DNA from 4 places in the Halomonas sp. KM072 genome. Region 3 is predicted to be linked to each of the others. Evidence: predicted binding sites of a transcription regulator. Region 3 holds the regulator's gene; each other region holds the start of a gene.
The links. Region 3 encodes sigma-54, which starts transcription at its own class of promoters, with help from an activator protein. Its sites were predicted from a motif close to TGGCACNNNNNTTGCTNT; they were not measured.
Positions count from the first base shown of each region.

Region 1: codB (cytosine permease) is a predicted target of sigma-54. The motif match lies at 4,907-4,924, and genes of this name have one in related genera.
Region 2: glnL (two-component system sensor histidine kinase NtrB) is a predicted target of sigma-54. The motif match lies at 6,356-6,373, and genes of this name have one in related genera.
Region 4: glnA (glutamate--ammonia ligase) is a predicted target of sigma-54. The motif match lies at 2,401-2,418, and genes of this name have one in related genera.

Region 1 covers NZ_CP136132.1:2,862,459-2,870,028, forward strand. The annotation lists gene ntrB (nitrate ABC transporter permease) at 1-594, shown strand, start outside; gene RVM26_RS13545 (ABC transporter ATP-binding protein) at 611-1,462, shown strand; gene RVM26_RS13550 (hypothetical protein) at 1,459-1,647, opposite strand; gene RVM26_RS13555 (amino acid ABC transporter substrate-binding protein) at 1,644-2,339, opposite strand; gene RVM26_RS13560 (amino acid ABC transporter substrate-binding protein) at 2,350-3,249, opposite strand; gene RVM26_RS13565 (diguanylate cyclase domain-containing protein) at 3,239-4,267, opposite strand; gene codB (cytosine permease) at 4,971-6,236, shown strand; gene codA (cytosine deaminase) at 6,251-7,504, shown strand; gene RVM26_RS13580 (rhodanese-like domain-containing protein) at 7,527-7,570, opposite strand, start outside.
Region 2 covers NZ_CP136132.1:3,610,933-3,618,502, reverse strand. The annotation lists gene RVM26_RS17240 (sodium/glutamate symporter) at 1-733, shown strand, start outside; gene RVM26_RS17235 (RNA-guided endonuclease InsQ/TnpB family protein) at 816-1,952, opposite strand; gene RVM26_RS17230 (entericidin A/B family lipoprotein) at 2,954-3,085, shown strand; gene RVM26_RS17225 (YqiA/YcfP family alpha/beta fold hydrolase) at 3,093-3,605, shown strand; gene glnG (nitrogen regulation protein NR(I)) at 3,824-5,251, opposite strand; gene glnL (two-component system sensor histidine kinase NtrB) at 5,244-6,305, opposite strand; gene RVM26_RS17210 (DUF4124 domain-containing protein) at 6,492-6,974, opposite strand; gene ltrA (group II intron reverse transcriptase/maturase) at 7,142-7,570, opposite strand, start outside.
Region 3 covers NZ_CP136132.1:923,626-931,195, reverse strand. The annotation lists gene lptA (lipopolysaccharide transport periplasmic protein LptA) at 1-138, shown strand, start outside; gene lptB (LPS export ABC transporter ATP-binding protein) at 160-906, shown strand; gene RVM26_RS04180 (RNA polymerase factor sigma-54) at 1,012-2,427, shown strand; gene hpf (ribosome hibernation-promoting factor, HPF/YfiA family) at 2,525-2,833, shown strand; gene ptsN (PTS sugar transporter subunit IIA) at 2,838-3,305, shown strand; gene rapZ (RapZ family nucleotide-binding protein) at 3,375-4,307, shown strand; gene RVM26_RS04160 (HPr family phosphocarrier protein) at 4,333-4,602, shown strand; gene pmbA (metalloprotease PmbA) at 4,609-5,949, opposite strand; gene yjgA (ribosome biogenesis factor YjgA) at 6,046-6,567, shown strand; gene tldD (metalloprotease PmbA/TldD family protein) at 6,605-7,570, opposite strand, start outside.
Region 4 covers NZ_CP136132.1:3,602,687-3,610,256, reverse strand. The annotation lists gene ltrA (group II intron reverse transcriptase/maturase) at 1-257, opposite strand, end outside; gene glnA (glutamate--ammonia ligase) at 718-2,124, opposite strand; gene RVM26_RS17195 (hypothetical protein) at 2,713-3,330, shown strand; gene RVM26_RS17190 (acyltransferase family protein) at 3,423-4,325, opposite strand; gene ltrA (group II intron reverse transcriptase/maturase) at 4,468-5,829, opposite strand; gene RVM26_RS17180 (alpha/beta hydrolase) at 6,400-7,341, shown strand; gene RVM26_RS17175 (diguanylate cyclase domain-containing protein) at 7,311-7,570, opposite strand, start outside.

The DNA of each region.
Region 1 (7,570 bases), 1.9 Mb from region 3:
TGGCAGATTCTGGCCAGCCTGGAACGCGTGGCCTATGGCTACCTGCTGGCGGTGGTGGTAGGCATCAGCCTGGGCGTGCTGGTGGGCCAATCGACCTGGGCCCTGCGTGGCCTCGACCCCGTGTTTCAGGTGCTGCGCACCGTGCCTCCGCTGGCCTGGCTGCCGATTTCACTGGCCGGGTTTCAGGACAGCACTCCTTCGGCCATTTTCGTGATTTTCATCACCGCCATCTGGCCCATCATCATCAACACCTCGGTGGGGGTACGTAATATCCCCGAGGATTACCGTAACGTGGCCCGCGTGATTCGCCTCAACGGCATGGAGTATTTCACCCGCATCATGCTGCCCGCCGCCGCACCCTATATCTTTTCGGGCCTGCGCATTGGGGTAGGGCTTTCCTGGCTGGCCATCGTGGCCGCCGAGATGCTGATTGGCGGCGTGGGCATCGGCTTTTTCATCTGGGACGCCTGGAATGCCTCCATGCTCAGCGACATCGTGCTGGCACTCATCTATGTGGGCATCGTGGGCTTCATTCTTGACCGCATCGTGGCCTTCATCGGCCAGTGCGTGACTCGTGGCACCACCCAAAGCTAACCCAGGAGATTGGATCATGGCTTCACACTATTTAAGCGTCGAGCAGGTGGACATGACCTTTGCCACCAAAGGTGCCACTACCAACGTGCTCAAGGAGATCGACCTGGGCGTCGCCAAGGGTGAGTACATCTCGATCATTGGCCATTCGGGCTGCGGCAAGTCGACCCTGCTCAACATCATCGCCGGGCTCACCTCCTCGACCTCTGGCGCGGTCATTCTGGATGGCAAGGAGGTCAATGCGCCAGGCCCCGACCGCAGCGTGGTCTTCCAAAACCACTCGTTACTGCCCTGGCTCACGGTGTACGAGAACGTGGCGCTGGCGGTAAACAAGACCTTTGTCCGCCGCAAGACCAAGGCCGAACGCCACGCCTGGATTCTCAAGAACCTGGACATGGTCGGTATGTCCCATGCCCTCGACAAACGCCCGTCGGAGATTTCCGGCGGCATGAAGCAGCGGGTAGGGATCGCCCGCGCTCTGGCCATGGAGCCCAAGGTACTGCTGCTGGATGAGCCGTTTGGCGCCCTGGATGCGCTGACACGCGCCCACCTGCAAGAAGAGGTGATGCGCATTCAGGACGAGCTGGGGAATACCGTCATCATGATCACCCACGATGTGGATGAGGCCGTGCTGCTGTCTGATCGTATCGTGATGCTGACCAACGGCCCCTCGGCGCGCATTGGCGAAATTCTCGACATCGACCTGCCGCGCCCCCGCAACCGTATCGCGCTGGCCGACGACCCCCGCTACAACCGCTACCGCCAGGAAGTGCTGCGCTTCCTGTACGAAAAGCAGCGCAAGGTAGAGCACCTGGCCGAACGACGCGAGAAAGCCCCCAGTACTGCCACGGCTAAAAAAGCCCGCGCCTAGTCCTGTAAAACAGCCTGAGGGGTGATCTGAGGGAAGGCCTGGGGATTGGCAAAGTGGTTTTTCAGCGTTTCGCTCAGCGGCACGTTCAGGGTAAGTTCCTTGCCGGGCAACGGCTGCAGGAACCACCGCTCGTAAAGCGCCAGCATCTCATCGCTTTGATAGATCTGGCGCAGCGCCTGGTTCACCTGCTCGACAAAAGCGTCATCGCCTCTTCCGACAGGCGATAGGCCGCGGGGTTGCCGGTTTCTGCCATCATCGTGCTCAGCAGAATGTCATCCATGGCAAACGCCGCCACCCGCTCCTGGGTGACCAGGTCAAAAGCCTCCTGAAGCGTTTCCATCGGCACTACCGACAGGTTCAAACGCTGCTCGCGGTTGGCCAGATTGATCTGCCCCACGTTCACCGTTCCCCGCGCCACACTGACGCTGCGCCCCGCCAGATCCTGCAACGTGGCAAACCCATGTTTGGCCAGCGCAACATAGCGCACGGAGACGAAAAAGTGGCTCAGCGAAAAATCCGCACTACGGCGGCGCTCTGCCGTATTCGTACTGGCATTGCATTCGATATCGATCACACCGCTATTCAATAATTGAACCCGGTTACCCGGGGTACGGAAGACGTATTCGATCTCCAGGTGGGGAAGTGCCAGTTGCTGCTGTAAATGCTCCGCCACCCGCTGACACAGCTCGATGGAATACCCCACCACGCGGCCCTGATCATCCGCATAGGAAAAAGGCGCCGTATCGCCATAGCCAACTCGCAGCGTGCCGGTTTCCCTGAGGCGTTCCAAGGTGTCGATCTCGGCAGCGAACGCCAACGCACTGGCGCCCAAGGAGGCCATCAACCCCACCCACCAGCGCCTGTATCTTCGTGACATGACTCACTCCTTACTCAGCGAATGCTTCCGGGTGTGCCAGAACGGCCTCCAGCTGAGGGCTCATGGGTAGCCCCACCACCTGCTGGTCGGGCGGAATGGGAGACAAGAACCACTTCTCATAAAGCGCCAGCATGTCGCCACTCTGATAGAGCGCACGCAACGCTTCATTGACCCAGGCTAAAAATTCGGGGTCGTCACGGCGCAACATCAGGCCATACGGCTCGGGGTCACTCAGCGCTTCCGACGAGATATGAAAGCGCTCGGGAGAGGCATCGGACGCCACCAGGCCCGCCAGCAAGATATCGTCCATCACGAACGCAGACGCCTGCTCGGCAGCTACCATGGTGAACGCTTCGTCGTGGGAGCGACTCAGCATGACCGAGATATTGAGGCCTTGCTCCCGGTTCATGGCATTGAGCTGCTCGATATTGAGCGTCCCTGTGGTCGATACGACGCTGCGCCCTGTCAGGTCTTCGATGCGATCCAGCGCATTCTTCGCCAGCGACACATAGCGAGTAGTACTGAAGTAATGGGGATAGGAAAATGCTGCCTGCCGACGCCGCTCTGCGGTATTGGTCGTCACACCACACTCAAGGTCGATATCGCCCTTGCTCAGCAGGATGAAGCGGTTGGCGGGCGTCACCGGCACGAAGGTGACTGCCAGCGCAGGCCCACCCAGCCGAGCGCTGATGCTGTCGACCACTGCTTGGCAAATATCGATGGAGTAGCCGATGGGCCGCCCTTCCACCACGTAGGAGAACGGCTCCTCGTGTTCTCGGTGCCCAATCAGAATGGTGTGATCCTGCTGAATGCGCGCAAGCGTCGAGCCTGTCTGGGCGCTGGCCGTGCCCATGGCCAGCAGCAGCAAGCCCATCAACGCGATATACCGCCCGATCACGCTACACGTCATGGCTGGCTCCCATGGTCATGCCGCTACTGAACACCTGATAACGCCCTCGACCCATGGCCTTGGCGGCGTAAAGCGCCACATCGGCACTGCGCAACAGCGTATGGCTGCTTTCGCCATCCCGTGGGGCCAGGGCAATCCCAATGCTGACACCAATCTGGACGCGCTCTCCCTGCAGGTCAAAGGGTTCGCGCAGCGCAGCGACCAGCCGCCCTGCCCGCACACTGGCTTCGTCCAGCGCATGGTGGTGAACAGGCTGGAGAATCGCGAACTCATCGCCTCCCAGGCGCGCCACCAGCTCACGCTCGGCCAACAGCCGCTGTACCCGTCGGCTGGCCTGGACCAGCAGTTCATCCCCGGCGGCATGCCCTAACGTATCGTTGACGGCCTTGAAGCGATCCAGGTCAAAAATCATCACATTGAAGCGCTCGCCTCCCGACAGCTGCGCGACGGCGACCTGCAAGGCCTCGTTGAACTGAACACGGTTAGGCAGCTTGGTCAGCGCATCGTGGTGCGCCAGGTGCTGGAACTTGAGCGCCTCCTCCTTGACCTCAAGCAGCAGCTCGCGCTCGACGACTTTTTTGCGTAACGCTTCAATGGCCTGGGCCATACAGCCAATCTCATCCTGGCGCTGTGTGTAGGGCGTTGCCTGCTCGGTTCGGTTATGGGAAATATGCGTCAACGCCTTGATCAGACGCGGCACGGGCTTGAACAGCTGATGCATCAGCAGGCTCAGCAGCAAGGCCGTGGCCAACAGCACGACGCCCAGTGAGGCGACGACTTTCAGCAGAAGCTCGCGGTGCACCTGGTACAGCGTCGCCTTGGTGCCAATGGTGGCAACCGACACCCCCCATAACTCCCCCTGAGGAGATACGATGGGCAATGCGCTGATGAAGTGCTCCTGCTCGCCAAGCCGGGCAAAGCCCACGTACAGCTCACTGCCAGAAGCAGCCAGCGACAGCTCTGGGACGTGAGGGAGTTCGAGCGTGGTCTCTTCACCGTGGTGGGCATCGGCGACCATGGCGAAGCCGCCATCTGGCAAACGTGAAAACAGCCAGACGTTGTGGCGCGTTTGCGCGTTTGCGCACTCGCCAGCGCCAACACATCCACGGGGCTGAACCCCGTGCTGAGCACCGAGTCTTCATCACCAATGGGCTGTTCGGACACCAGGTGCGTCACTTGGCCTGAGAGGTCCGTGCGTACCGCGACATTCGTGTAGATACGCCGAATCGTGGCGCTCACGATCTGTGCATTCACCAGCGCTTCCCGGGCCCACTGTTCGCGTGCACTGCGCTCCACGATGGCAAAGCCCAGCAAGGCCCCCATGGAGTAGGCAAAGACTACCCCCAGCACCATGAATACCGCCACTTTACCGACCAGCGTCCGGTACCAGGGCAACCGGACGGCTGGCGACGGTGGCTCTTCCGAGCTTGATGGTTTCATATTGGCCGACTCCCCCTCAGCCACGTCTTGCCACATCGCCCATTGCTGATCATCGATCCTGTCAATGGCACGTTAGCGCCACGCCATGCAGAGCGCTCGTTACCTTGTGGTGCGCGTGCGCGTTCGTTATTCCTGTCTTCTTTTCGCAAACTACCATTAAAGACGCGCACGAGTAGCTAAAAATTTAAACGTTTCTTGTTACCTGACCACGCCTGATTGGCATGCGGCTTGCTGCATCTTTCTTGACCATGACACGCGACGACGTATCGAAGGGGAAAAAGATGCACCATTCAGACTACCCACTTAGCGAAGTACCCATCCAGGCTCGGAAAGGGCTACTCTCTACCTCAGCGGTACTGCTTGGCTTTACCTTTTTCACCGCCACCATGTGGGCGGGTGGCTCCCTGGGCCAAGCCTTCCCGATTGGCCAGTTACTGTGGATTATCGTGGCAGGCAACCTGCTACTGGGTATCTACGCAGCAACGCTGGCTTATATCGCCTGCCAGAGCGGCCTGAATGCCGTCCTGATGGGACGGTTCTGCTTCGGCGAAAAAGGCAGCAAACTCTCTGACATCATCCTCGGCTTCACCCAGATTGGCTGGTACGCCTGGGGAACCGCCACGATAGCTCTGGTACTGGTACGCACCACGGGGATGCCTGAATGGCTGGAAATCCCCTTGATGGTGCTGTTTGGCTTTGGATTCTGCGTGACCGCCATGATCGGCTATCGAGGCATGGACTGGCTGTCGCGCTTCGCCGTACCCGCCATGATGCTCTTCATCCTGGTCAGCCTGTTCACCGGGCTGGTCGATGTGCGCGGCTTTGCAGGATTAAGCCAGCAAACGCCAACGGAAAGTATGAGTGTCGCAGCGGCGATCACCGTGATTATCGGTACCTTCATCAGCGGTGGCACCCAGGCGACCAACTGGAGTCGCTTTGCCAGGACGCCGAAAGTTGCGGTGATCGCAACGCTGGGCGCTTTTTTCATTGGCAATGGATTGATGGTGCTGACCGGTGCCTTGGGCACGATGATTTACCAGCAGGCAGATATCGTCGATGTTCTCATTGCCCAAGGCTTTCTCTCCCTCGCGGTATTGATGCTGTTCCTGAACATATGGACGACCCAGGACAACACGATTTACAACTTCGCCGTGGCGGGATGCAACTTGCTGCGCACCGAAAAGCGCCGCTTGGTCACCGTCAGCGGCGCCGCCATTGGTACCGTGCTGGCGGTAGGTGGCATGTACAACCTGCTCATTCCATTTCTGGTGCTGCTCGGCACGTTTATCCCTCCCATGGGCGGGGTGATCATGGCTGATTTTTGGCTCAAGCACCGAGGCCGCTACCCTGCTTTGGCCTCTGCGCAGCTACCCGATTTCAATCGGCGCGGCCTCGCCGCCTATGCCATTGGTGCCGGGGCTGCCTATTTTTCTCCGTTACTACCGCCGCTGGTGGGTGTCGTAGTCGCGGCAGGCAGCTACGCCGTGCTGCTACGTCTGAAGCACGCTACGCTGGGTGATAGCTTCCCATCGACAGCCAAACAATAAGTGAGCACCTGTTTATGAACATGCAGATCATCAATGCCCGCCTTCGCCAGCGTCCTGGGCTTTATCGGCTGGATATCGAGAACGGCGTCTTCACCGCAATCACCGCTCAGGATGCGCCGCAAACGGCAGGCGAAGGCCAGAGGGATGCGGGCGGCAAACTGCTGTGTGCGCCGTTTATCGAGCCGCATATCCACCTGGATGCGGCCCTGACCGCTGGCGAGCCTCACTGGAACCAGAGCGGCACGCTGTTCGAGGGCATCGAACGCTGGGGAGAGCGTAAGCCGTTGCTCGACGAGGCGGACATTCGGGAGCGCGTACTGAAGACCCTCAACCTGTTGATCGGCAACGGCGTGCAGTTCGTGCGCACTCATGCCGACACCAGCGACCCCAGCCTGGTAGGCCTGAAAACCCTTTGCACACTGCGAGACGAGCTGAAGGACAAAATCGACATTCAGGTGGTGGCCTTTCCACAGGATGGCCTGCTCTCTTACCCTGGCGGCGACAAGCTCATGGAAGAGGCGCTGGAGTTTGGCGCCGATGTGGTAGGCGGCATTCCTCACTTCGAGTACACGCGAGAGTTGGGCGTGGCGTCCATGAAGCGCGTCATCGAGCTGGCCATCAAGTACGACCGCCTGGTGGATGTACACTGCGACGAAATCGATGATCCCAACTCGCGGTTTCTCGAAGTGCTCGCCTGTGAGGCACTGTTTCATGAGCTGGGCAGCCGCGTGACCGCCAGCCACACCACCGCCATGCACTCCTACGACAACGCCTACTGTTCGAAACTGTTTCTGCTGCTCAAGCGTTCGGGCATCAACTTCATTTCCTGCCCCACGGAGAGCATCCACCTGCAAGGGCGCTTCGACACCTACCCCAAACGGCGCGGCGTGACACGCGTCAAGGAACTCAACGAAGCCGGTATCAACGTCTGTTTTGCCGAAGACTCCATCTTCGACCCCTGGTACTCGCTGGGCAACGGCAAGCTGCTGCGAACGCTGGATTTTGGCCTGCATATCTGCCAGATGATGGGCTATCAGGACTTCAGCCAGGCGCTGTCGCTGATCACCGACAACAGCGCCCGCACGCTCAACATCGAGGCACGTTACGGTATCGAGGTAGGCAAACCCGCCAGCTTCAACCTGCTGGATGGAGAAGACGACTACAGCGTGCTACGCAACCAGGGTGACGTACTGCTCTCCGTCCGCCACGGTGACATCATCATGCAGCGGGAGCCCGCACGCATCGTGACGCCACCATGGCTTGGTTAGGGCTTGCGGCATTCGAGCAGGCTCAGCAACCGCACTCGTTGAGCCCCGAGGCGTCCAGACTGCCGC
Region 2 (7,570 bases), 1.2 Mb from region 3:
GGCACAAGAAGCAGGCACCACCGACCCCTTGAGCCTGCATATCGGGCTGGTGGGCATCGCCATCGTGATTGGCTGGCTGCTGCTGACAGGCCTGCAGTGGGTAGAGCAGATGACCTGGGCACGCGACGGCGGGCTGGAAATACTCGCCCACGTGCCGCTGTTTCCCATCGCCATGATTGGCGGGGTGATCGTACAGCTATGTGTCATGCGCTTTGGGCTGGAACGGCACGTATCCACCCGCACCATGTCACGTATTGCGGGCACCGCGCTGGATTTCACCATCGTAGCCGCCCTCGCGACGCTTTCGCTGACCACGCTGGGCGATTACTTCATCCCGTTCCTGCTGCTGGCACTGGCCGGGATTGCCTGGGGCTTGTTCGTGCTGATCGTGATCGCCCCTCGCGTGATCCCCGAGAACTGGTTCGAACGCGGTATTGGTGACTTCGGCCAATCCATGGGGGTGACCGTCACCGGACTGTTGCTGATGCGCATGGCAGACCCCAAGAACAAGTCCGGCGCACTGGAGAGTTTTGGCTACAAACAGCTGATGTTCGAACCCGTGGTGGGGGGCGGCCTGTTCACCGCCGCCGCGTTACCGCTGATTGCCCAGTTTGGCGCACCCGCCGTGCTGGGATTGACCGCCATACTGACCGTCGGTTGGCTGGCATTCGGATTGCTCTACTTTGGCAGGATGGTGCCCGACCGTGGCAAGGGTCGATGGCAAGGCAACTGACACTCCCCGCCCGCCGCGCTTCGCGCTTTGGGCGAGGGTTCTGAGATCACCCCCAGAACCTTCCTGCTTCCACACGCCTTCACTAGATAGCAGCCAGGCCGCTGCCCTCCGCTCCGGTCGCTCCACAGGCTAACCCCGCCAGCCCGGCGGTTTGTATATTCCTGGCCGCGTTGATGTCGCGGTCAATGGGATAGCCGCAGCTTTCGCAGTGCCAGTGACGTTGCGACAGCGGCAGTTTCTCAACCTTGTAGCCACAGCCATGACACCGCTTGCTGCTGGGGAACCACTGGCTCACTTTCACCAGTTGGCGCCCCGCCCAGGCGGCCTTGTATTCCAGTTGCCGGACGAACTCACCCCACCCGGCATCGCTAATGGATTTAGAAAGCCGTCTATTCTTGATCATACCAATGATATTAAGTGACTCGACGCACAGGACTTGGTTTTCGTTAATGAGTGCGCGGGTCGCTTTGTGGGTAGCGTCACGGCGACAGTCGGCGATCTTGGCATGTAGCCGTGCCACTTTCCAACGGTGTTTGTTGCGGTTGTTTGAACCTGCCTGTTTTTTCGCCAACCGGCGCTGCAAGCAGGCCAGCTTCGCCTCGTAGCGTTTCAGATGACGCGGATTGCCCGATTTTGCGCCGTCACTGGTAATGAACAAATCGCTCAAGCCGAGGTCAATGCCGACCGTTTTGCGCGTGACCGGAAGCGCTTTTGGCACGAAATCACACAGGCAACTGATGAAGTAGCGTCCAGCACGATCGCGTGAAATCGTGATGGTAGAGGGTGCAGAGGGTAGTGACCGGCTCCATCGGATGGGTAACGGCGTCTTCGCTTTTGCGATAGTGATCTCACCATCCCGATAGCGGAACGCGGCCTTGGTCAGCCGGATCGACTGCCGGCAATCCTTGCGCTTGAAACGTGGGTAGCGCGCCTTGAGCTTTGGGTTGAAGAAGTTGTCGAAGGCGGCTTTCTGGTCGCGGAGCGTTTGCTGCAGGATCACGCTGGAAACATCCCGCAACCACGGAAACTCCGCCTTTAAGCCCACCAGTCGCTTTTCCGCCGATGAGTGCGGGACCGATTCACCGCGCTGCTGATACGCCTCGGTGCGATAGGCCAGGGTATTATTCCAGACAAAACGGGCACACCCGAACGACTGCGCCAGCAGCTCAGCCTGTTCGGAGGTGGGGTAGAACCGCTCTTTGTAGGCACGCTTTGTCATGCTGTATAAATATCAGGGTAATGAGGCGAGGTCAATCTGGCACCGCTACGCGGTGCGCGCTTGTATCACCGCCCGACTGGGCGATGCTTTACGCGCTGTTTGGTAAACATCGGATAGCAAAACGCCCGCAATAGCGGGCGTTTTACATTGGGACGGATGTCTTGCAAGGGAGGACTTACATATCAGGTGGCATGTCGTCACGCTCTTCCAGGCCCCCTGAAAATGACGTCTTGAACGCCATATACAGGCCTACCCCCGAAAACCCCAAGAAGAGCACGAACATGCATAACATCAATACCATCGCCATAACGCGTGTCCCTGTCAGTGTGCGGCCGTTGCGTTGACGTCTTCTCACCGCTGAAATTTGGTCTACACGACAGGATAGACCAAAACACTGCGCCCATCTGTACCATTACTGTACAGATGAAGGGATGGATTTGTAAAAGTATCTAAAATCAGTTACTTGAGACAACAAAAATAACACAAAAAAACCATCCCACAAACGCGAGATGGCTGTTTTGCATCGCTGCCGATCCTTGGCCTTGATGGCCAGCACATCCAGGTGCTGGCAAGAGTGAGCAGGCTCGATGTCCCTACACGTCCCTGGTGCTTTCTGGGCGTCCTGCCCTCCTTGACTGCCTGTTAGCCTGCCCACACTGTCGATGAAGAAAGGGGACACTCCCTGTGAACCCGAGGCAGTTCATGCTACTGTCCATGATAATGCATCAGCCAGGCCAAAACTTTTAAAAAATAGAAAAGCAAATAAAAAACAAATACATATGAAAATAAAAAAACCACCCTGCTATGCCAATCCAGCCCACCGACGACCCGAAACCTGTATAAAACTGGCACATGAGACAAATGCGTATAGCGCATTTTTAGCCTGCCAACGCCGTTTGTGTCACAAAGTCAGCACGACCAGTGGCGAGCCCTCTCGTTAACGCTTATGTTATACACCGAATGCCCCACTCTCGAGGATGGGCCCCACTGAGGACACGCTCATGAAACGCTCCATGCTGCTTGGCATACTCTTGATGTCGACCCTGCTGGTCATCAGCGGATGTAATACGGTTCGTGGTATGGGTCAGGATATCGAGCGGGGTGGCGCCGCCATTCAGCGCTCGGCGGAATAACCCCATGATGATGACGGTCTTTCTTTCCCACGGCTTGGAGAGCGGCCCAGGCGCCCTGAAGATACAGGCGCTGAAAGGCGTCGCGGAACACGTGGATGACTGCGAGCCCGTGGTCATGGATTATCGCGGCATGAGCGAGCCGGCGGCCCGCTTGAGCCACCTGCGTGAGACGCTGAATGCCCGAGGCGACGACCCATCCCGATGCATTCTGGCAGGGTCTAGCCTGGGCGGCTGGATCAGTGCGGCACTGAGTGCCGAGACGCCCATGCTGGGCTGCTTCCTGTTGGCTCCCGCGCTCGGCATGCCCCGCTACCCGGAAAGCTCCCCTTTCATTCAGGCCCGACACACCCATGTGATCCATGGCTGGCAGGACGATGTGGTGCTGCCAGGCCCGGTCATCGAGCACGCCCAGCGCCAGCGGCTCTCGCTGCGCATGGTGGATGACGACCATCGGCTGCACCAAAGCCTGGATGTCATCTTGGCGGATTTCACGCGGTTTCTGGCCACGTGTGCAGCGTGATGCGTCCTCTCCTATTGTTCTGCTTGTCACTCAGACCCTCACCGAGCAGACCGAAAGCTACAAGGCGCTGATCGAAGAGCTGGGCGGCGTACCGGGTGCAGACGACTAAGCTGCCCCGCATGCCGTGAACAGGATGGCATGAAAAAGCCCGCTGACCGTGTCAGCGGGCTTTTTAGTGGTTCCGAGCCGGGATCGCCGAGCCTACGGCGATCAACAGCCTACTCGTCGGCAAGCGCAGGCAGCAGCGTCTTGAGCTTGCGCGTCAGGGTATTGCGCCCCCAGCCCAGCAGCTCGGCCGCTTCCCCCTTGCGCCCCCCGGTATGCTTCAGGGCGGTTTCGATCAGGATGCGCTCGAAATCCGGCACCGCTTCTTCCAGCAGGTGCGTATGCCCTTCGGCCAGGGCGTGGTCGGCCCAATCCCGGAAGGCCGAACGCCAATCACCGTAAGCACCTCCTTCCGGCGCGCTGACCGAGCGCAGCTCGGGAGGCAGGTCCTCGATCAAGATCTCCCTCCCTGATGCCATCACGGTGAGCCAACGGCAGATATTTTCCAGCTGACGAACGTTACCCGGCCACGGCAGCCGCGTCAGGTGAGCTTCTGCCTCGGGCGTCAGCACCTTGATATCGGTGGATAGCTCCTTGGCCGCCTCCGCCAAAAAGTGACGCGTCAAGCGGGGGATGTCTTCACGGCGCTCGGCCAGGCGCGGCAGGTGCACCCGAATCACGTTCAGACGGTGGAACAGATCCTCACGAAAACGCCCTTCATCCACCAGAGATTCCAGGTTCTGGTGGGTAGCGGCAATGATGCGCACATCCACCTTGACCGGCGTATGGCCGCCGACCCGGTAAAACTCGCCATCAGCCAGCACCCGCAGCAGGCGCGTTTGCGTCTCGGCGGGCATGTCGCCAATTTCATCCAGAAACAGCGTACCGCCGTTGGCCTGCTCGAAACGCCCCTGGCGCTGCTGGGCGGCACCGGTAAAGGCGCCTTTCTCATGGCCAAACAGTTCCGACTCGATCAGGTCACGAGGAATTGCCGCCATATTGAGGGCAATGAACGGCTTGCCGGAGCGCGGGCTGTGCTGATGCAGCGCCTGGGCCACCCGCTCTTTACCGGTGCCCGACTCCCCATTGATCAAGACCGTGATATGAGAGTGCGACAAGCGGCCGATGGCGCGAAACACCTCCTGCATGGCAGGCGCTTCGCCGATGATCTCGGCGCTCAGCCCTTCCGGTACGCTGACCGGCCGCTGCCGCTCGCGGGCATGAGCCACCGCGCGCCGCACCAGCGCCAGCGCTTCGTCGACATCAAAGGGCTTGGGCAGGTACTCGAAAGCGCCCCCTTGGTAAGAAGCCACCGCGCTATCCAGATCCGAGTGGGCGGTCATGACAATGACGGGTAAATCAGGATGGGCGGCACGCACGCGGGACATCAAGTCCAGACCGTCGATGCCTGGCATGCGAATATCGGTGACCAGCACGTCCGGCGGGTTTTCCAGCAGCCGAGCCAGCGCCGTATCCGCCCGCTCGATACACTCTACATCCAGGTCGGGTTGCGCCAGCGCGCGTTCCAGTACCCAGCGGATAGCGCGGTCATCATCGACGATAACCACCCGTGCAACATCGGTACGTGTCGCCTCAGTCATGACGCATCTCCGGTAAATTAATAACCAATGGAATCAGTAAACGAAATTCGGTGTGTCCGGGTCGAGAATCGCATTCGATCAATCCTTGATGTTGGTGCAAAATTGACTGAGCAATCGACAGTCCCAGGCCGCTGCCTTCCGCGCGACCTGACACCATGGGGTAGAAGAGCGTTTCGCGAAGCGCATCGGGAATGCCGGGGCCGTTATCGATGACACCCACCTCGCTGACCAGCCGATGGCGCTCGGCCCCCAGGGTGAACTGGCGGCGGGCACGGGTGCGCAGGGTCAGCGTGGGGGACGGCGTGTCGGCTTCGCTCATGGCCTGTACCGCGTTGCGGGCCACGTTCAAGACCGCCTGAATCATCTGCGACTCGTCGCCAAAGAGGTCGGGCAAGCTGGGGTCGTAATCGCGATGAACGGTGACCTGCGGGTGCTCGGCCAGCAATAGCGCACGCACGCGTTCCAGCACTTTGTGAATGTTCACCGGCTCATGCTTGATGATGCGATTGGGGCCCAGCATGGAGTCCACCAGATCGCGCAGACGATCCACTTCCTCGACGATGATGTGGGTAAACTCCCGCAAGGCCGGGTCGTCCAGGTCGCGCTCCAGCAGCTGCGCCGCACCGCGGATACCGCCCAAGGGGTTTTTCACCTCATGGGCCAGCCCGCGGGCCAGTACCTTGATGGTTTCCTGGCGGGTGGTCAGCGCTTCTTCTCGAGAAATCTGCATCAGCCGATCACGGGGCTCCACCTCCAACAGCAGCTCTTCGGCAGACAGCGGCGTCACGGTGTAATCCACCGTCAAGGGTTCACTGTTGAGCGGCGTAATACGCGCTTCGCGTTGGGTGTAAGGGTGAAACGCATCGCGTGCCTTGGCCAGCACGTCATCGATACTCTCATCGCCGCCCAGCAAGGTATCCAGACTGATGCCTTGTACGCGGCTGAAGCTCACCGCCAACAGCGCCTCGGCGGCCGGATTCATCCAGCGAACCCGAAGTTCGCCGTCCAGCAGCAGTACCGCCGTGGTGAGGTGTTCCAATAAGCGCTGATACATGGCGTGTCCTGAAGCGTCGCTAACCGTTGCGTTAGAGATTTAGCTGAGGAAGTGCAAAAAGCGCGCCAAGTTACCCAAAACGACGCCATGCACGGCTTGGGGGCAGCCAGCCGGTGCCGCTCGGGCATTTATAGCGCACGGGCAGGGAGAGTTAGTCAACCTAATGCACCATTATAGTGCATTGCATTAATCGGCGATAAAAATCGTCACCTGATCGGTGCGATGTTGAATACGCCCCTGGCTGTCCAGCAGCTCTGCCTGCAAACGATGTTGCCCTGGAGGCAGGCCTGCCAGCCAAAAAGCATCGCTGTGCAGAGGAGATTGGCTAAGCTCGCCGTTGACGAGCAGCTGGATCTGGTGGTCCTCGCGCAGCGCAGGGGAAACGCTGACCTCCACGGGTGTCATGCCACCGCGCAGCGACGCCCCTGGCGCGGGGGCAACGATGACGAACCGGTCATAAGGCATGAACGGCTGGCCCGGACGCCCCAAAGGCCGTGCCGCCGAAGGCGCGGCTGGGCGGGTCGCGGCAGGCAAGCTGGGCAAGGGCGCCAGCCGCAGCACTTCGCCTCCGCGCTCGGGGTTATCAGTAAACGTGACGTTGCCCTGGGCATCGACGATGCGGTACACCGTTTGCGCCTGGGCAGCGCTTACCCACAGGCAGGCAGCCACGAAAACTCCTGTGGGTAATATGGCTGACCATGCAACACGCCGCTTGCTCACCACGCTGTCTCCTCACCTATTCTGCCCAATCGGGATAGGGGGGAACCCATAGGTTCCGCCCCTCCCACACCACCCGGCATGCGGGTCCGCACCGGGCGGTTCGAGAAGTTGAGGTTTCACGAGAGTCTCGGCACTCCCAACCGATCGAAGTAGGCAATGGTCAGCACATTATGGATGGCAGAGCGACTGTTATGCCACCAGCGACGACTCAGCGCCGCCACGGATTCCGCAACCCAGGAACTCGCGCCTAAGCGGGTCAGCTCCCGGTAGATCGTCTTGCCCCGTCGCCAGTGCCGGAGGTGGAGCATTCTCAGGCGGCGACGTATCCACTCATCCAGTGATCGCCAGATGCGTGGCGTTTGTGCCAGCCTGAAGTACCCTTTCCAGCCGAGCAGGTAACTGCGGAGCTTCTCCACCACCTGGGCCATGCTGCGACCACCTGCCCCCCGGGTCAGTTGCCTGATCCGGAGCTTGAACGCCTGTAACGCCTTGGCGGATACCGCCCGTCGAACGTCTCCACCCCTCCCTTGCCACAGGGCGTAGCC
Region 3 (7,570 bases):
GAACTGACCCAGCAAGGGGATCGCTTCCAGGGTGGACGGCTCGAATACTTCATCGACCGCGGAGTGGTCCAAGCACGCTCCGATGTCAGCGGCAGCGCACCGCAACGCATCCGCATGACTTTACAGCCCGAGCAATAGAGAGAGCCCCTCGTGACAGCCATCAGCTCCGACACTGCAGCGGTCAAGACGCTCCATGCACAGCATCTGGCCAAGAGTTACAAGCGCCGCCGCGTGGTCAAGGATATCAACCTGGAAATTGCCCAAGGCAGTGTCGTTGGCCTGCTAGGCCCCAACGGCGCTGGCAAGACCACCTCGTTCTACATGATCGTCGGCCTGGTGAAGGCCGATGCTGGCAAAGTGGGCATCGACGATCTCGACCTGACCCGGGCGCCGATGCATGAACGTGCCCTGGCAGGCATCGGCTACCTGCCTCAGGAAGCATCGATCTTTCGCAAACTGTCGGTGGCCGACAATATCATGGCCATTCTGGAAACGCGTCGTGAGCTCGACCGCAGCAGCCGAGAAGCCAAGCTCGAATCGCTGCTGGAAGATTTTCACATCACCCATATTCGCGACAACCTGGGCATGAGCCTCTCGGGCGGCGAGCGGCGGCGGGTGGAAATCGCTCGCTCGCTGGCCACCGAACCTGCCTTCATTCTGCTGGATGAACCATTTGCCGGCGTCGACCCCATTTCCGTGGGCGATATCAAATCGATCATACGCGCCCTCAAGAAGCGTCATATTGGCGTCCTCATCACCGACCACAACGTGCGTGAAACCCTGGATATCTGCGATATTGCCTACATAGTTGGCGACGGACACATCATCGCCAGTGGAAACCCCCAGGAAATCCTCAATAACCAGAAGGTACGTGACGTCTATCTGGGCGCCGACTTCCGGCTTTAAACAATGGCCCACGAAGACATTTTATTTAGTGGCATGCTTATTGCACTTGCACCAAACGCAGACTCGCTCTAGGGTGGAGCTTTCTGATTAACGAGTGGTTCTCAGATGGTCATGAAAGCTTCTCTTCAACTGCGCATCGGCACACAGCTGACCATGACACCTCAGCTGCAGCAGGCCATTGCGCTGCTTCAGCTATCGACGCTGGACCTTCGTCAAGAAATTCAGCAGGCGCTGGATGCCAACCCCATGCTCGAGCAGGAAGATGAGTTTGGCGAACAGGCCGTCAGCGAGCCTCAGGAAGCCGAGTGGGCAGACAGCATCCCCAGCGAGCTTTCCGTAGACAGCGACTGGTCCGATACGTACCAGGACATGGGGAGCATGGGCGGCAGCAGCGAAGGCCCGGACTTCGAGCGTCAGGCGGCGGGGCAGAGCCTGCACGGTCACCTGCTTTGGCAATTGGCCATGACCGACTTCTCCTCCCGTGAACATGCCATCGCCGAAAGCCTCATCGATGCGCTGGATGCCAACGGCTACCTGACCCAGCCTCTCAACGACATTCGCGAGGGGCTCAAGGCACAAGGCCACGACGGCCTGAGCCAGCGCGAGGTCGAAAACACCCTGCTGCGCCTTCAGCAGTTCGAACCCACCGGAGTATTTGCCCGAGACCTGCGGGAGTGCCTGATGCTGCAGCTGGCCTCGCTGCCCGAAGACACCCCGCTGCTGATGCCTGCCAAACGCCTGGTACGCCAGTTTCTCGAAGCCCTTGGCAAGGACGACATGCGCTTGCTGAAGCGACGCCTGAGCCTCGACGACGAGCAGTTGGACGATGTCATCCGTTTAATTCGCAGCCTTGACCCCAGGCCTGGAAGCGCCTACGGCATCACCGACGACAGCTATGTCACGCCAGATCTGGTGGTACGCCACGATCACGAGGGCTGGCACCTGGAACTCAACCCGGAAGCGCTGCCTCGACTGCGTATTCAGCCCGACTACGCCAGTCTGATCAAACGCGCCGACAAGAGCCAGGACAACCAGTTTCTGAAAGAGCATCTCCAGGAGGCTCGCTGGCTGATCAAAAGCCTTTCGAGCCGCAATGACACCCTGCTGCGCGTGGGGCGCGAGATCATTGCTCGGCAGATCGGCTTTCTGGAGCATGGCGAAGAAGCCATGAAACCGCTGATTCTGGCCGATATCGCCGAAGCGGTGGAGATGCATGAGTCGACCATCTCGCGGGTCACTACCCAGAAATACATTCATACCCCGCGCGGGGTGTTCGAGCTCAAGTACTTCTTCTCCAGCCAAGTCAGCGGCCAGGAAGGTGGCGACAGCCATTCCAGCACGGCCATTCGAGCACGCATCAAGAAACTGATTCAGGACGAGCCTCCGGGCAAGCCACTCTCCGACAGCCGTCTGGTCACCCTGCTGGAAGCGGGCGGCATCACCGTGGCCCGCCGCACCGTGGCCAAGTACCGTGAGTCGATGGGTATACCTTCGTCGAGTGAGCGCCGTCGTTTACGCTAGTTAAACGCTCTCGCCCAACAAACTCTCGACGAGGGCTTTGCAATGGCCCAAAAAGGGTTACAATCGAAGTACAGTCCGATGGATAAGGAGCACGTCAATGCAAGTAAACATCACTGGTCATCACGTTGAACTGACTGACGCCTTGCGTGACTACGTAAACGAAAAGCTGGAACGCGTTGAACGTCACTACGACAACATCACGACCGTCCAGGTCACCTTATCTGTTGAAAAGGAGCGCCAGCAAGCCGCCTGCACCCTGCACGCAGCAGGAGCCGACCTTCATGCCGAAGCGCTGGACAACGACATGTACGCAGCCATTGACGCCCTGGCGGACAAAATCGACCGTCAGCTCGTAAAACACAAGGAAAAAGCACAAGCCCGCGCCCAAGGCGCTGGCGTGCGTTAACCCGATGATGTTGGAAACCATTCTCCCCCCGGAGCGCGTGCTGTACGACGTGCCCGGGGGCAGCAAAAAAAGGGTGCTGGAGTTTTTCAGCACCTTTATCGCTCAAAACACGCCCAGCCTGGATAGCCAGGAAGTCTTCAGTCGATTGATTGGCCGTGAACGGCTGGGCAGTACCGGCATCGGCAATGGCGTGGCCATTCCCCACGCACGCAGTCCTCACTGCAGCACGCCGATTGCTGGGTTTCTCAAGCTGGCCGAACCCGTCGACTTCGATGCCATCGATGGTGACCCCGTCGATCTGGTGTTCGTGCTGCTGGTACCCGAAGAAGCCGATGATACGCATTTGGCGCTATTGGGTCAGGTCGCCACGATCATGAACGACGCAGCCACACGCCAGCAATTGCGCAATGTCAGCAGCCAGCGTGAACTGCTGACGCTGTTGACCGACAAGATTCGCGAGCAGGCTGCCTAGCGCAGCCTTTGCCGGGCAGCAAGGCCGACGGTAACCCTCTATTCCTTCTCAAGCCAAGAGAGATGCGCTATGCAGCTGGTGATCATTAGCGGCCGTTCAGGGTCCGGTAAGTCCATCGCCCTACAGGCGCTGGAAGATCTTGGCTATTACGCCATCGACAACCTGCCTGCCATGCTGCTGGGCTCGCTGGTCGATGAACTGCGTCAACAGGGCGGACGTACTCATTTGGCCGTCAGCATCGATGCGCGCAACTTGCCTACTGCACTGGAACAGTTGCCTGCTCTGCTGGAAGAACTACGCCAGCGTCAGATCCGTTTTCAGGTCATCTACCTGACCACGGACGCTCGCATTCTGCTGGAGCGCTACTCGGCCACCCGTCGGCGCCACCCGCTGACGCGGGATAGCGACATGACCCTGGAAGAGGCCATCAACAAAGAAGAAGAAACCCTGCTCGAGATTCGGGACCTGGCTGACCTGCTGATCGACACGTCGCGTCTTTCGGTACACGACCTACGCCGCCGCATCACCGATCAGGTTGCTCATCAGCGGCGTGACCAGTTGACCCTGACGTTCGAATCTTTCGGCTACAAACGGGGCGTACCCATGGATGCCGATATCGTGTTCGACGTGCGCTGCCTGCCCAACCCCTACTGGGACCCCAGCTTGCGGCAGTTCACCGGACGCGACGCCAATATCAAGGCCTTCTTGAGAGGCTACCCCATCGTCGATGACATGCGTGACGATATTCATGCCTGGCTGGAGAAATGGCTACCTGCTTACCAAAGCAGTCAGCGCAGCTATATGACCGTGGCCATTGGCTGTACCGGCGGACAGCATCGCTCTGTCTACATGGTCGAGCAACTGGCGCAATCGCTGGTCAAGCGCACTGGCGCTATTCAGCTCAGACACCGGGAATTGGGCTTGCAGTACACGCTGAGCGAATTACCCGCTACCGTCGATGCCGCTTCTTCCACCCCTCCCAGCGACACGACGTCGCCCTGATATCACTCGGCAAAAAGGAACCAGAGTGCCTGAAAGAACCTTAACGCTGACCAACCAACGCGGCCTTCATGCCCGCGCCGCCACCAAACTGGTCAAGTGCGGCCAGCAGTTTTCAGCCCGCATTCACGTGTACAAACAGCAGCAAAAGGCCGATGCGGCCAACATCATGTCGCTGCTGATGCTGGCGGCCCCCTGCGGCACGTCACTCACCATTACCGCAGAAGGTGAAGACGCCGACCAGGCCCTCGATGCCATCCAGGCCCTGTTCGACGCCCGCTTCGACGAGGATCAGTAACCCTCGTCAGCTGCCCGCCACCGTCATGGCGTCCACCAGCCAGCTGCCGGTATGAATGCTGCCACGCGTATCGGTATCATCGCCAATCCCCATCAGGCCAGCGAACATGGTGTTGAGATTGCTGGCAATGGTGAACTCTTCGATGGGGTACTGTACCTCGCCATTCTCCACCCAGAAACCGGCCGCACCGCGAGAGTAGTCACCCGTCACAGCATTGACCCCCTGCCCCATCAGCTCGGTGACCCAAATACCCCGCCCCATCTGCTGCAACAGCTCGTGACGCGGTGTCAGCGGGGCCAACAGACGCAGGTTACGCGCTCCGCCAGCGTTCCCCGTCGACTGCATACCCAGGCGACGCGCGCTGTAGGCAGACAGCATGTAGCTGGCGATCCTGCCCTGCTCGATGAAACGGTTATCTCGGGTCTGCACACCCTCGGCGTCGAAGGGCGAGCTGGCCGTGGCGCCGACTTCCATGGGGCGCTCCTCCAGCCCCATCCACTCCGGGAAAAGCGGGCTGCCCAGGCGATCACACAAGAACGATGCTTCACGATATAACGCCCCGCCCGCCAACGCGCCCATCAGGTGGCCTACCAGGCCTGCGGCCAGGGTTGGGTCGAACAGCACGGGAAACGTACCGGTGGGCGGCTTGCGCGCACCCAGCCGCCGCAGGGTGCGTGCGGCCGCTTCGCGCCCGACGTCCTCCGGGTCACGCAGCTGTACGGGATTGCGCGCCGACGTGTAGTCATAGTCGCGCTGCATACCCTTGTCATCCTGGGCGATCAGCATGCAGGACAGCGAATGGCTGCTGCCCTTTTGGGTACCTAGAAAGCCATGGCTATTGGCGTAGACCCGCACGCCCTCGCCACTGGACAACGAGGCACCTTCGGACTGGTGAATACCGTCCACGCTGCGCCCCGCCTGTTCACAGCGCAGCGCCAGCTCGATGGCCTGCTCGGTCGAGAGCGCCCACGGGTGGTGCACCTTGAGATCCGGCAACCGGGTCGCCATCAGCGCAGCGTCTGCCAATCCGGCAGCAGGGTCTTCGCCGGTATAGCGCGCAATTGCCAGGGCCTTTTCCACCGTGGCGCGCAGCGAGGCGCTGCTGGCATCCGTGGAAGAGGCGCTCCCCTTGCGCTGGCCAACGTAGACCGTAATGGCGATTCCCTGGTCACGGGAAAGCTCGACGGTCTCGACCTCGCCGAGTCGTACGCTGACGCCCACCCCCTGGTCGACACTGGCGCCTACTTCAGCGGCATCGGCGCCCAGCGTTTTCGCCAGGCCAAGGGCTTCTTCCGCCCGCTGCGCCAGTAGCGCCTGCTGCGCTGCTGCATCAAATGCCTGTGCCATGTGGTCTCCTTTTCGCCTCAATTGCATTGGCGAATCAATGTTATGGTCGCAGCCTGATATAATGCTGCCGACGAATCCAAATCAGTGAGTGTCTGTATGCCTAAGCAACGCCCCGAGCCCCTCGATATTGACGAGCAGGAAGAGCGTCCCAGTAAATCCCAGCTCAAGCGTGAAATGCATGCTCTTCAGGCGCTTGGCGAAACCTTGATTGCCATGAAACCCGCCGAACGAGCGCGTTTTCCGCTGTCTGACGACATGCTGCGGGCCATCGAGGAAACCTCGCGCATCCGCTCCCATGAAGGCCGCCGCCGCCACATGCAGTACGTAGGCAAGTTGATCCGCAAGGAGGATCTAGCCGCCATCCAGGGGGTATTCGATGCCATCGAGCAAGAGAAAGAGCAGCGCGACCATGCCTTCCATCGTCTGGAAAAATGGCGTGATCGGCTGGTCGACGAGGGTGACGACGCCGTCGACCTGTTCCTTGCCGACTACCCCGATGCCGACCGCCAGACCCTGCGTCAGCTGGTGCGTAACGCCCGCAAGGAGCGTGAGCAGGGCAAACCGCCGACCAGCGCGCGCAAGCTGTTCAAGCACTTGCGCGATACGCTGGCGCTCTGACCCCCCCACACCAACGATGACGAGCTGCGCTGTCTGACTAGCCGGATTGCGTGCCACCGACGGTCAGCTCGTCCAGCTTGAGGGTAGGCTGCCCAACGCCTACCGGCACGCCCTGGCCCTCCTTGCCGCATACGCCAATCCCGGTATCCATGGCCAGGTCATGGCCAATCATGGACACTCGTCCCATCGCCTCAGGGCCATTGCCGATCAGCGTAGCGCCCTTGACTGGCGAGGTGATGCGCCCATCCTCGATCAGGTAGGCTTCGCTGGCTGAAAACACGAACTTGCCCGACGTGATATCTACCTGCCCGCCACCGAAGCTGACCGCGTAAAGGCCGCGTTTGACGCTTTTGATGATGTCTTCCGGCGCATCCTGCCCGGCCAGCATCACCGTGTTGGTCATACGCGGCATCGGCAGGTGGGCAAAGGATTCACGCCGCGCGTTGCCGGTTGGCGCCATATTCATCAATCGCGCATTCAGCTTGTCCTGCATATAGCCGGTAAGAATGCCATCCTCGATCAGAGGGGTGTACTGGCCTGGCGTGCCCTCGTCATCGACGCTGAGCGCCCCGCGGCTATCCATGACCGTGGCATCGTCTACCACAGTGACGCCCTTGGCCGCCACGCGCTGGCCCATTCGCCCGGCGAAGGCCGAGCTGCCCTTGCGATTGAAGTCACCCTCCAGGCCGTGCCCGACCGCCTCGTGCAAGAGGATGCCAGGCCATCCAGCGCCAAGCACCACGGGCATCTGTCCAGCAGGTGCATCCACCGCTTCCAGGTTGACAAGCGCCTGACGCACGGCCTCTTGGGCATAGCGCTCGGCCACCCCCTCATCGCGCAGGCGAGCCATGGAGTAGCGCCCACCGCCACCGGCGCTACCCCGCTCCCGACGGCCATTCTTGGCCGCGATCACGCTGACATTGAAACGTACCAGCGGTCGCACGTCCGCCGCCAGGGTACCGTCGCTAGCGCGCACCAGCACGACTTCGTAGGTGCCGGACAG
Region 4 (7,570 bases), 1.2 Mb from region 3:
ACCCATCGCAGGTGTTCCGCGGTTTGGGCAATATCCAGCCCGTCCACACCTGCCGATCCCTTGTTGGCCTTCACGCGCTTCCATGCCCGTTGCATATTCTCTCGTGCGAAGGCCTGCTCAAGCAGGCTTCGCCCTGCGCCTTCCGGTTCTCGCCGCGGGAGCCCTGTTTCATCGCTGAGCGCATTCGGCAAGGCTTCACCTTTCCGTTCCGCGATCCGCCCCGCTGACGCGGGCATCTGATGCGTTACAGTGCTCATCGACAAGGCGTTTGACGCTCCTTCTCGTTCAGCCCTTCGCCCTGACCAAGCAGCTACTATGGCTTCTGCTGACTTCTCGCTCCGTGTTGCCACGTCGCCCTTTCAGACATGAGGCGAGATCTCCCCGGGTAAGAACACACTCCTTCACCGCACAACCGCCGGATTTACACCGCCTCGCCTTGGCCACAAGAGCTTCGCGACTTTTGGCCCGCTCGCCCTGCTTGGCAGTGCCTCGTATCCGATTCTTGTTCATCGGCTCACGGTTTACGCTCCACGCTTCCTCCCCACGGTCGGTCGCCCTTCCGCAGTTGCGCTTCGCTTCGTTCGCTGTGGCCAGCTCACGGGAGGACTTGCACCTCCAGGAGTGCGCCCGTGCCGGGCGCACTAAAAAAAAACCCCGCCGAAGCGGGGTTTTGGCTCGTCACACCGCAAGGGTGATCTTAGCAGTCATGCCATCAGCTTAGCAGCTGTAGTACATGTCGAACTCGATCGGGTGAGTCGTCATGCGGATACGCTCGACGTCTTCCATCTTCAGTTCGATGTAGGCATCGATCATATCGTCGGTGAACACGCCACCTTCGGTCAGGAACGCACGGTCAGCATCGAGTGCTTCCAGTGCTTGATCCAGGCTGTTGGCCACTGTCGGTACGGACTTGCCTTCTTCTGGCGGCAGGTCGTACAGGTTCTTGTCCATGGCATCGCCAGGGTGGATCTTGTTCTTGATACCGTCGATACCCGCCATCAGCATCGCTGCGAACGCCAGGTAGGGGTTGGCAGTCGGGTCAGGGAAGCGAGTCTCTACACGCTTGCCTTTCGGGCTGGCAGTGTAAGGAATACGGATAGACGCAGAGCGGTTACGAGCACTGTAGGCCAGCATGACCGGCGCTTCGAAGCCCGGTACCAGACGCTTGTACGAGTTGGTAGAAGCGTTGGTGAAGGCGTTCAGAGCACGAGCGTGCTTGATGATACCGCCGATGTAGTACAGCGCCATTTCAGACAGGCCAGCGTACTCATCGCCCGCGAACTGGTTCTGACCATCTTTCCAGAACGACTGGTGTACGTGCATACCAGAACCGTTGTCGCCTACCAGCGGCTTCGGCATGAAGGTAGCGGTCTTGCCGTAAGCGTGCGCCACGTTGTGGATCACGTACTTCATTTCCTGAACTTCGTCGGCCTTCTTCACCAGCGTGTTGAACTTCACGCCGATTTCGTTCTGACCGGCGTTGGCCACTTCGTGGTGGTGTACTTCGACGGTCTGGCCAATCGCTTCCAGGGTATTACACATGGCACCACGGATATCGTGGAAGCTGTCGACCGGCGGCACCGGGAAGTAGCCACCCTTGAGGCGCGGACGGTGACCCAGGTTGCCAGTCTCGACCTTGCTGTCGGTGGCCCAGGCGCCTTCGTCGGAAGTGATCTTGTACATGGAGCCTTGAATGTCGGACTTCCAGTGCACTTCGTCGAAGATGAAGAATTCCGGCTCGGGGCCGAAGAAGGCGGTGTCGCCCAGACCGGTAGACTGCAGGTAAGCTTCTGCACGCTTAGCGATAGAGCGCGGGTCGCGATCATAGCCCTGCATGGTGGCAGGCTCGATGATGTCGCAACGCAGGATCAGGGTAGCGTCTTCGGTGAAGGGGTCCAGGAAGCCGGTGCCGTCCTCCGGACGCAGGATCATGTCAGACTCGTTGATGCCTTTCCAGCCATTGATGGAAGAACCATCGAACATCTGGCCGTTTTCAAAAAACTCTTCGTTCACGTCACGCGCAGGCACGGTCACGTGCTGCTCTTTACCGCGTGTGTCGGTGAAACGCAGGTCTACCCACTTAACGTCATGTTCTTCGATTAGCGCAAGAGTCTTGGCTGACATAGTGTCCTCCGGTATGAGCGTGGCTTAGAGCTTGAAACAATAAGCTATCGATAAAAGTGTTATTCAACAAATCGTCTACATGCCTTGGCACGTGGCGCGTTTGTCTTTTTTGTTCGCTTTACGTTTGCTTGACCATGGATAACAAATCGCCCAGCGATCATTTCAGACCGGCTATCGTTGTAGCACGCCAAGCGGCTTCTGCCTATGGCCTGCTAGCGACTGACAAACGGCCCATGAAACTGTTCATGAAACTGCCTACGAAGCTGTCACGAAATATAAGCACGTAGCATGCCAACTTTGCACCAATATGGCTTTCAAAAAAATAACAGCATGATTCAAAAAGCAAAAATCATTATTCCTGATGCCTCTTGATGTCGCATTGGCTCGTCACGTCATCACATGGAGCACTTCCCTCGCCCAATTTGCACCAAAAAAAATACGGAAAATATCGGAGTTGCACAAAATAAGTGCATTAATCAGACGGTCTATTTTTATATGCTTCTCGATCATTCCACTTGCTGCAAAAAGAAACCAATGTCTACAATAAATTACAAAATGTGAGCAATTAACACAAAGGAAGCCACTGACATGGGTACGGTTTGCTTTATCGTCGATGCTTCCGTGGTGGGAGCCTGCCTTCCTCGCCACCTGCGCTCCATTCGTCAATCTGGCCTGGCCGAGCATCTCGTGCCCGTGATCGTGACCGCCGCGTTTCTGGATGAGCGCTTCGCGACCCTGGAGCACCGTTTCCACGCCCACTGCCTCGTCACCCCAGAGAAGAAACTAGGCGCTCGCCTGAATCAGGCGGCGTATGTCAGCCAGGCCGAATGGCTGCTGGTGGCCATGCATAAGCAAGTCTTGCCTTCACAGCTATGGCCCCTGCTGTACCCCGAGCTGGATACGCAAACGCTGGATGCGCTGATCATCAGCGCGATGACGCCTCGGTTGCCAGAACGCCTGTGGCAGCAGCTACGTGGCCCTAACGCCGCATTGCCCCCTTACATGGCCATCAGCCGAACCTGGCTGGAACGCCTGGGGGGCTTCGACCCCGAGCTGGAGGTCACGGCAATGACCGACCTGCTACAGCGCCTGCATGCCTGCCCTACCCGCCTGAAGACCCTCAGCGGGCAAGCACTGGGGTTGCCGCGAGGCTCTCCACTGAGCGCGTTGAAAGCACGCTTTTCTACCGAAACACCCCCACACTGATCGTCGCCCTCATCCCTTCATCACTCTTCAACGCCTTCCCCAATCCACAAGGCATACTGAACGGCCCCAGCGAGGCTTACCTAACGCCAACCTCATACTTTCAGGCGTTTGCCAAACAGCATGGCGCCCCAGGTGGTGGTGTTCACCGCCTTGTTCAACAGCACCGAGCCCACGCTGGCCACCACGATCAAGAGCAGTGCGTAAAGCACCAGCGGCAGCGTTTCCACGCCGACCAAGATATCGGTAATGGCAAAAAACATCGGGTGGGCCAGGTAAATACCGAAAGAGTAGACATTGATATAGCGCACCCAGCCAGGCGCTCGGCGCCCCTTCAAGCGGCGCATGGTCACCAGCACGAAAAAGGGAATGACCCAAACTTCCTTGGAAGAGAACGCCAGCCAATGAGCAAAGGTGGCCATCACGATCAGCGCCACCCACCCCCATAGCCAACGGGACTGCGACAGCGTTTGCAGCCACACGGGGCGCTCCTGCAGCACGGCACGAGGCACCAGCGGGTAATAGCGCACCAGCACCAGCGCCAGAAAGAAGAGATACACCCACCCCAGGGGCGCGATCCACAGCAAGTAGCCTGGGGGTTCTACCTGGAACCAGTACGCCAGCCCCCAGTAGGCCATGCTGACTACACACGCCACCCACAGCCAGGGCACCGGATTCACCCGCCACAGCTGCCAGCGGGTAAATGCCCAATACGCCGCATAGAACTGCATGGCGATGATCAAGAAATACCCGTGCCAGCCCGCATAGATGAAGTAGCTGCGTGCGTTGGCCAAAAAGCCCACAGCATCGTCGCTGCCCGCCAACCGCCACCACTCTGCCGTCGAATAGATAAAGCCATACATCAGGTAAGGCAGCATGACGTACTTGACCCGCTGGAACAGAAAGCCCGGCGGGACCTGCTTGTCGTAACGCACGGCGAAAACGAATATCGAGATGAACAGGAACACGGGGGTGCCCAACACCAGGGGAATCCGCATGAGGTCGGTGGCCAGGTTATCTACCCGCTGGTTCAAATGGTCCAGCCAATGAAAATCGGGATAGGGGGGAACCCATAGGTTCCGCCCCTCCCACACCACCCGGCATGCGGGTCCGCACCGGGCGGTTCGAGAAGTTGAGGTTTCACGAGAGTCTCGGCACTCCCAACCGATCGAAGTAGGCAATGGTCAGCACATTATGGATGGCAGAGCGACTGTTATGCCACCAGCGACGACTCAGCGCCGCCACGGATTCCGCAACCCAGGAACTCGCGCCTAAGCGGGTCAGCTCCCGGTAGATCGTCTTGCCCCGTCGCCAGTGCCGGAGGTGGAGCATTCTCAGGCGGCGACGTATCCACTCATCCAGTGATCGCCAGATGCGTGGCGTTTGTGCCAGCCTGAAGTACCCTTTCCAGCCGAGCAGGTAACTGCGGAGCTTCTCCACCACCTGGGCCATGCTGCGACCACCTGCCCCCCGGGTCAGTTGCCTGATCCGGAGCTTGAACGCCTGTAACGCCTTGGCGGATACCGCCCGTCGAACGTCTCCACCCCTCCCTTGCCACAGGGCGTAGCCGAGGAACTGGCGACCGAACACGCTGGCGACTGCACTTTTGGATTCGTTGATCACCAAGCGCAGTTTGTTGTAACACCGGCGTAGCAGGCGCATCACCCGTTCTCCCGCCTTCTCACTGCGAACGTAAACGTTGCAGTCATCAGCGTAACGGGCGAAGCAGTGCCCCCGACGTTCCAGCTCTTTATCCACCTCGTCCAGCAGAACGTTGGCCAGCAACGGCGACAACGGCCCGCCTTGCGGCGTGCCCTCATGCCGATCCATGACCACGCCACCATCCATGATGCCCGCGTTGAGATACGCACGCACCAGCCGGATGACTCCGGGGTCGTTTATGCGTTTCTTCAGGCGGTCGATCAGGATGTCGTGGTTAACCCGGTCGAAGAACTTCGACAGGTCAACGTCCACTACGATATGGCGGCCCTGTTGGGCGTAGCGTTGCGCAGCCAGCACCGCATCGTGGGCCCGGCGGCCCGGGCGGAAGCCGTGGCTGTGCTCGCTGAAGGTGGGATCAATCAGAGGTTGCAGCACTTGCAGCAGTGCCTGTTGAATCAGACGGTCGGTGACGGTGGGGATACCCAGTTCCCGCTCACTGCCGTCCGGTTTCGGGATGCCGACCCGACGAACGGGTTGTGGTTGGTAGGAGCCGCTCAGCAGTTGCTGGCGAAGCTCCGGCCACACCCATCGCAGGTGTTCCGCGGTTTGGGCAATATCCAGCCCGTCCACACCTGCCGATCCCTTGTTGGCCTTCACGCGCTTCCATGCCCGTTGCATATTCTCTCGTGCGAAGGCCTGCTCAAGCAGGCTTCGCCCTGCGCCTTCCGGTTCTCGCCGCGGGAGCCCTGTTTCATCGCTGAGCGCATTCGGCAAGGCTTCACCTTTCCGTTCCGCGATCCGCCCCGCTGACGCGGGCATCTGATGCGTTACAGTGCTCATCGACAAGGCGTTTGACGCTCCTTCTCGTTCAGCCCTTCGCCCTGACCAAGCAGCTACTATGGCTTCTGCTGACTTCTCGCTCCGTGTTGCCACGTCGCCCTTTCAGACATGAGGCGAGATCTCCCCGGGTAAGAACACACTCCTTCACCGCACAACCGCCGGATTTACACCGCCTCGCCTTGGCCACAAGAGCTTCGCGACTTTTGGCCCGCTCGCCCTGCTTGGCAGTGCCTCGTATCCGATTCTTGTTCATCGGCTCACGGTTTACGCTCCACGCTTCCTCCCCACGGTCGGTCGCCCTTCCGCAGTTGCGCTTCGCTTCGTTCGCTGTGGCCAGCTCACGGGAGGACTTGCACCTCCAGGAGTGCGCCCGTGCCGGGCGCACCAAAAAAACGGCAATGCAGCCGTAAGCACGAAGCCAGTAGATTTCCTCGATTTTCTGCATCCAGCCTCCCGGTTTTCCCCCAGCGCACCGCCTAGCCGCTATCCTGTTAGATAGCGGCCGAGAGTGAACACCCGCGAGCCGCCTGTTGTCCGACCTTGTAAATGCCCGTAAATTCCGGAGGCCCCGTGATCAGAAGAACTGCCTTGCAACGCATTGCTCTGCTGGCTGGACGCTTGGCCGGGCTCTTTGGCTGGCTGGTGTTGAGCAACGTCGCACTGGCAGGCGAGGTGGTGCGCGAGCAGTTCTACTCCCCCACGCTGGGCTACGATTACCCTTATACGCTGTATTTACCCGATGGCTATGACAGCCAAGCGACAACGCCCTACCCCGTGATCTACCTGCTGCACGGTTCTTTCGGTAACGAGCTGGACTGGGCTACTCGGGGCAACCTGCCACAAGTGGCAGACCGACTGATTCAGGCAGGGCATATCCCCCCCGCCGTATTCGTGATGCCAGGCAGCCGCAGCTGGTGGGTAGATGGCCATAACGAACCCGCCCGCAGCGCCTTTTTCAACGACCTGATGCCTCACATCGAAGCCCACTACCACGTGGGCACCACTCGTGAGCAGCGTGGGGTGGCCGGGCTTTCGGCAGGCGGCTACGGCGCGCTCAACTTCGCGCTGGAACACCCCGAAATGTTTGCTGCCGCCGCCGCGCTGAGCCCGGCCAGCTACGTGCCCACGCCGCCCAGCAACTCTTCGGCGCACCGCCACCCCACCTTTCTGGATGAACGAGGCCAGTTCGACCAGGCACTGTGGGAGCAGCTCAATTACCCCGCGCACCTGGAACACTATCGCCTTCAGGTCACACCGCGCCCCGCCGCCGAACAGGGCGACACTCCGCCCGTGCCGCTCTACATCAGTGCCGGGCGCAGTGACGTATACGACGCCGAATACCACGCTCGCCAGCTACGCCAGGCCATGGAACGCATTCAGCCAGAGCTGGTGCGGCTAGACCTGTACCCCGGTGGGCACACTTGGCGTGTATGGCGAGCCAGCCTGCCCGCCGCGCTCAACTTCCTGTTCCAGTACGTGGGTCACGAAGCACCTGGCGAAACGGGCGCATAGAGCACCGCCTGGTTACGCCCCTGCGCCTTTGCCTGATACATCGCCTGGTCGGCACAATGGATCAGCGTGGACTCTTCAGCAGCGTGCAGGGGCAACAGCGCCACTCCAATACTGGCCGAGACATGGACTTCCCCCACCGACAGCGTGAACGGCACCGCCAGTGCCTGGCACAGCTGGTCTGCCACCCTCAGGGCCTCTTCGGCACCCACGGGCCCGCCCAGCATGGCCA